One region of the Lysinibacillus sp. NPDC093210 genome, then DNA from elsewhere that is predicted to be linked to it. Evidence: riboswitches for the same ligand, from Rfam matches in the RefSeq annotation. Region 1 holds a riboswitch; the other holds the start of a gene.
What was found. A riboswitch is a leader RNA that binds a small molecule or an ion and turns the genes downstream of it on or off. The one in region 1 is predicted to bind cyclic di-AMP.
Positions count from the first base shown of each region.

Region 1 (3,208 bases):
GTATCTGGAATTATATTTGCTACTGTGCCGCCACCCATTTTACCAATAACGAGAACGGCTCTTTCTTTAGGATCAATTTCTTTGCTGACTAATGTATTCATTTGATTGTATATCGCATTGACAATCATTAATGGATCAATGGCATTTTGAGGCTCAGAACTGTGTCCGCCTTTGCCTTGCACTTTTAGGAAGAAGCCATCTAATGATGAAGCGGCGATGCCCGGTTTGTAACCAAATTTCCCTACTTCTAAATCTGGCGTTACATGGAGGGCAAGGGCAGCATCGACTTTTGGATTTTCGAGCAAGCCATTTTCTATCATATCCCTTGCACCAAGACCAATTTCCTCAGCAGGCTGAAACATGATTTTGACAGTTCCATTAATATCATTTTCTTTCTCTTTTAAAAGCTTCGCAGCGCCGAGCATGAACGTCGTATGGATGTCATGGCCGCAAGTATGTGCAAATCCATTTGTTGATTTAAACGGCAAATCCGTGTTTTCTTCCATCGGTAATGCGTCCATATCGCCTCTTAGTAAGATTGTTTTCCCGTTGCCATTACCAATCGTTACAACAAGCCCTGCTTGTCCGACTTTTTGTGGTGTTAGGCCCATAGAAAGTAAAGTTTTTTCAACGTATGCGATTGTATTTGGTAGTTCAAATCCAATCTCAGGATGTTGGTGTAGATGTCTGCGATGCTGAATTAATTCTTCTTGAAAATTTTCCGCCATTATTAATGTTTCATGTTTAGTCATATGATACACCTCTCTAGTCTAATGAATATTCCATATCTGAAGTTGTATTAAATTTAGGTTTTGTTTTAATGGCAATGACAAACAATCCAAATAATAAGATTGAAAGTACAATTAAGACATTTAACAGTAATCCATATGAATGATTAATATTATAAATCGCTCCAGAAACAATTGGTGTTAGTGCAGCGCCTAGTGATGAAAATAATGAGACAATCCCAAATTTCGCGCTATATTCTTTTTCCCCAAATAGTGATGAAGTTAAGTAAGCAGGTGTAACGGTAACAGCCGTTGCACCGAATCCAGTAAATATCGTATACAGGATACCAGGTATTAATAGATCGCCTCTCATTAAAAATAAAAAGCTTACTAAAGCAGAGCCACAAATAATCACTAACGTTGTGATGGTACCTAATTTATCGTATAAGCGACCGACTAATAACTTTCCGACGATTACCATTGCTGAACCTAAAGAAAGTAGTATTGCAGCGTGTTGAGGTGTGCCCCCGATATCCTTTAAATATGGTGCGAGGTTAATGATCATACCATTCACGACAATACCGCCGACAACAATTGCCGCACAAAGTGCCCAAAATGATACGGATCTAAATGCCTCCCTTTGTGAAAGCCCTTCTACTGTTTTTGAAGAAGTCGTTATATTTTTTATTTCACCTAGTGGAACAAGACCTTTATCTGCAGGTTTAAGTCGAATAACAAATAATGCCATAGGTACGATTAATACAAACATTGAAATGCCCGTAATGAGGTAAGCACTTCTCCAACCATAATCTGTAATAAGCCAGTTTAGGACAGGGCTAAGGATGACACCTCCAAGACCACTACCTGCTAGGGCAATCCCTAAACATAATCCACGCTTCTCGTTAAACCAATTTGTAATTAATACTGGTGCAGGTATAAGAGCAGCTCCTGCTAATGAAGCCCCCATTAGCACTGCGAATAAATAAAAGTGCATTGCAGTCGTTGCAAATGAAAAACCTACATATGAAATGGTGCCTAGCGTTGTAAATATCGTCAAGTAAAGACGAATGTCCATTTTCCTCATCACTTTTCCTGCAATTGGACAGAAAATCATTGATACTAAAGCCATAATCGTATAATACGTCATAAATTCAGTTCTTCCAATTCCTAAATCTTCCGTTACAGGGACAGTATAAAGTGACACTAAATTAATAATTGGTGCATACAAAAACGTCATAATCATGACGCAAGCTGCTACAATCCACCATCCATAAAAGATGCCTTTTTTTTCTTGTTGAGTAGTCATATGGGTTTCCTCCGTTTTCACTTAGTAATCAGGGCAATACGATGGAGATAAGTGGTGTTGAATCCGTTTTCAAATATCTCTAACCTAATAAATGGTGTTACCCACGATCGTTTCATCACGCTTTCTAATTCATTAAAAAGTAATGATGGGGAGGTTTGGAGGTTGTATTGAACATAAGTATTTTTAAAGCCTTAAGCCCTGTAAATACATTATTTTCAAATAGTACAAGCTCCATCTTCCTTCTCATTTAACGCTTACGAGGTTAGCTGACGGATTCGGGCCTTTGAGTAGCCCTACCTTAACAAGGATTCACCCCTTGGATTGAATGTTCATCCAAAAAATTTGGTTCCCCCGCATCCATTGGTTTCAGCGATCTAGAAAGTTGAAACTGCTATGATACTACTATTTCAAGAAAAGTTCGTAAATACAGAAAATTTTTTTGACAAATGAGAAGAAAAATTTTTTTACTTGATAAAACCTTTATTAATTAGGGTATCAGAATAACGGTAATAAAAAGTGCGAAAATATTTTTTCAAAAGAGGAAAGATTTATACTGTTATAATTTTGAAAATTTGTGTAAGGATACATTTAAATTATCATTCTATTTTAAAAATTTACACATTTCATAGAAAACCAGTTATAATAGTTAGTATTGTCAGAAAAGGAGCTGTTAGCAATGGAACGTGAAAAAACAAATGTGGAAAGTTTTGATTTAGACCATACGAAAGTAAAAGCACCTTATGTCCGTTTAGCGGGTGTAAAAGTAGGAAAAAGTGGCGATGAAGTCTATAAATACGATATTCGCTTGAAACAGCCTAATAAGGAGCATATGGAAATGCCAGCACTCCATTCTTTAGAGCATTTATCTGCTGATATTATTCGCAATTACTCCGACCATATTGTCGATTTCAGTCCAATGGGTTGTCAAACAGGCTTTTATGTATCATTGATTAATCATAATGATTATGATGAATTACTAACGATTTTAGAAAAAACATTTACAGATGTTACGAATGCAACAGCTGTACCAGCGTGTAATGAAGTGCAATGTGGCTGGGCTGCAAGTCATAGTCTTGAAGGTGCACAGGCACTTGCAAAAGAATTTTTAGCAAAACGTGATGAATGGCATATCGTTTTTGCAGAATAATAAAAAACCTTGCAAATTGTAAAATGT
Region 1 covers NZ_JBIVOE010000001.1:766,922-770,129, reverse strand. Annotated here, with positions in the region: gene ACIP9C_RS03840 (M20 metallopeptidase family protein) at 1-752, opposite strand, end outside; gene ACIP9C_RS03835 (MFS transporter) at 766-2,034, opposite strand; cyclic di-AMP (ydaO/yuaA leader) riboswitch at 2,270-2,416, opposite strand; gene ACIP9C_RS03830 (S-ribosylhomocysteine lyase) at 2,711-3,181, shown strand.

Region 2 (3,208 bases), on a different contig from region 1:
GCTAATGTACCAACAGAAGAGCTTGCAAGCCCTGCAATGAGTAATCCAAGTCCGAAAGACACAGCTGCCATAGGTCCAAGAGCTTCTCGTAATCCGCTATAGGCGATATCTAAATCCTCGACTACTAAGCCTTGCGTATGGAACACTGCAGCTGCAATGATTAGCATACTCATGTTAATCGCACCAGCAATAATCATTGCTATCACGATATCGATAAACTCAAAGCGGAAAATACGTCGTTTTTCGTTGTCATTACGACCAACCACACGATTTTGTGTTAAGGAAGAATGTAGATAGATTGCGTGTGGCATAACAGTAGCTCCTAATATACCCGTTGCAAGTAAGAGTGAATCGACACCGTCAAATTGTGGTGTCAACATTCCTAATGTCACTTCGCCCCAATTTGGTTGGGCTAAAAATGTCTGGAACGCAAATGCTAGCACAACAATTAGCACCATACCCGAAATGCCCGCTTCAAAAGCTCTAAAGCCTCTTCGCTGTAGCTCTAAAATTGCAAAAGAACCAATTGCAGTAATAAGTGCAGCGGGTAGCATCGGAATATCAAATAATAAATATAGACCGAGGGCAGCACCGATAAATTCAGCGAGGTCGGTTGCAATGATTACAAGTTCAGCCTGTATCCATAAAAATATAGAAGTTTTTTTAGAAAAATTTTCTCTTGCTACTTCTGGCAAGTTTTTTCCAGTAGCAATACCAAGTTTGGCTGATAAAGATTGAATCAGTACAGCCATTAAATTTGAAAAGGCAATTACCCAAAGTAGTAAATACCCATACTGCGAGCCAGCAGTAATATTTGTGGCAAAGTTGCCGGGATCTATATAGGCAACAGCTGCAATAAATGCCGGACCTAGAAAGGGTAAAATGCGTCGCCATCCTTTTATGTCTCCATCTAAAACTGCTTGGGCTGCCGGTTTTGTAATTTGTTTATAGGCCATCTTGTTCCCTCGTTTCAAAAAGTATCGTAAATGAAATAAAGTTTCCTATGGGAAAATAATAATACTACTATTCTATAGCTAGAACTAAAAAATGTGAAGAAGTTTGCTCATAATTTTTTTGTAAATTTTGAAATCGCCGATAAAATGAGCTGAATCGTCCGTAAAACAGTAAAAATCGCCGATAAACCACGCCGAATCGCCGATAGAGAGCTGATAAAAGCTTGTCTCTGAGAATAAGAAAAAATTTACGAAAAACCGGGCAATATCTTCTTTACTTTTTTTATTTACAGGCGTAATATGACATCATTATAAAAGTTTCAAATTTCTAAATCGCTGAAGCAATTAAACGCGGGGGACCCAATTTTGATGGATTGTTTAAACAATTCTTGGGGTGAATCTCTTTTTAAAGAGTAGGGCTACTCAGGTCCGAATCCGACAGCTAACCTCGTAAGCGTTAAGAGCAGAAAAGTTGGAGCTTGTCAGACGTTAGGGCGTCTACAAGTCGTATTTAGTGATGACTTGTAGACGTTTTTTTTGATGGCATTCTATACGAAAAAGCCCCAGTAGATATAAAGAGACCGATTATGCGAAAGGTGTAATCGATTTAGAAATGCGAAACACACTCTATGAATCTAGAAGGTGTTAAGGATGAAATCCTCATTCAAACGTTATGTTATCGGTAAACCATTGAAATCCGATGCATTAGGGGAACAAAAGCTTAGTAAAACAAAGGCACTGGCCATATTATCTTCTGACGCATTGTCATCAGTTGCATACGGTCCAGAGCAAATTTTAATTGTGCTCATGACTGTCAGTACGGTTGCCTTTTGGTATTCGTTACCGATTGCAGCAGGGGTAGTGGTGCTCCTTGTGGCACTAACTTTATCGTATCGACAAGTTATATTCGCATATCCACATGGTGGTGGGGCATATGTAGTGTCCCGCGAAAATTTAGGTGTGAATGCAGGTCTTGTAGCGGGTGGGTCATTACTCGTTGATTATATTTTAACTGTCGCAGTAAGTGTATCAGCAGGGACAGATGCTATTACTTCAGCATTCCCAAGTTTGCATGCTTATAACGTTCCGATTGCTGTGTTTTTTGTTATTTGTTTAACGATATTAAATTTACGTGGGGTTACTGAATCAGCGTCTATTTTAGCGTACCCTGTTTATTTATTCGTCGTTGTGATGTTAATGCTCATTGGCATGGGAATCTATAACGTAGCAACAGGGCAAGTGCCGGCTGATTTACATCCCAAAATTGGAACGCCAGTTGCGGGCATTAGTTTGTTTTTATTATTAAAGGCATTTGCCTCAGGAAGCTCGGCATTAACTGGTGTAGAGGCAATTTCTAATGCAATTCCAAATTTCAAAAGCCCTGCACCGGTTAACGCGGCAAAAACGCTATTAGCGATGGGGAGTATTTTAGCAGTACTGTTTATTGGTATTGTGAGCCTAGCTTATTTTTACGGAGTCGCTCCAAATGCACAAGCAACGGTTGTTTCGCAAATTGCCGAAGCGAGTGTGGGACGCAATGTATTTTATTATATTGTGCAAGGAACAACAGCAATGATTTTAGTGCTTGCTGCGAATACAGGCTATTCAGCCTTTCCTTTATTAGCAGTCAATTTATCGAAAGATGGTTTTATTCCAAGAATATTTCAAATCCGTGGTGATCGACTTGGCTATTCAAATGGGATAATGATGCTTGGGCTAGCAGCTATAGTGCTTATTATTTTGTTTGATGGCACAACTGAGCATTTAATTCCACTCTATGCGGTAGGTGTATTTATTCCATTTACATTAGCGCAGTCTGGGATGATGCGTAAATGGTGGCGTGAAAAGCCTAATGGCTGGGTTATGAAATTTGTTATCAATACAATAGGGGCAATCATTTCTTTTGTAGTGGCAATGATGTTTTTTGTCACAAAACTACCTCAAGTATGGCCGGTATTTATCTTTTTACCGCTTATTATTTGGATGTTTCATCGCATTAAGCATCATTACAATGCAGTCGGGGAACAACTACGACTTAATGGAGAAGCTTTACCGAAAATAGAGGGAAATGTCTTTGTCGTGCCGGTAGCGGGTATTACGAAAGTGGTGGAAAATTCACTGCATTATGCGCAATCTTTGAATGTTGATAAAATAATAGCCTTTTATGTAGCATTCGATCAAGCGGATGCAAAAGCCTTTGAAGAAAAATGGAAGGCGTGGCAACCAGATGTGCGACTTGTCACTTACTATTCGCC
Region 2 covers NZ_JBIVOE010000004.1:364,006-367,213, reverse strand. Annotated here, with positions in the region: gene ACIP9C_RS13115 (Nramp family divalent metal transporter) at 1-956, opposite strand, end outside; cyclic di-AMP (ydaO/yuaA leader) riboswitch at 1,278-1,424, shown strand; gene ACIP9C_RS13110 (APC family permease) at 1,605-3,208, shown strand, end outside.
Region 2: linked by a shared signal. The riboswitch ahead of ACIP9C_RS13110 (APC family permease) and the one ahead of ACIP9C_RS03835 (MFS transporter) in region 1 are both predicted to bind cyclic di-AMP.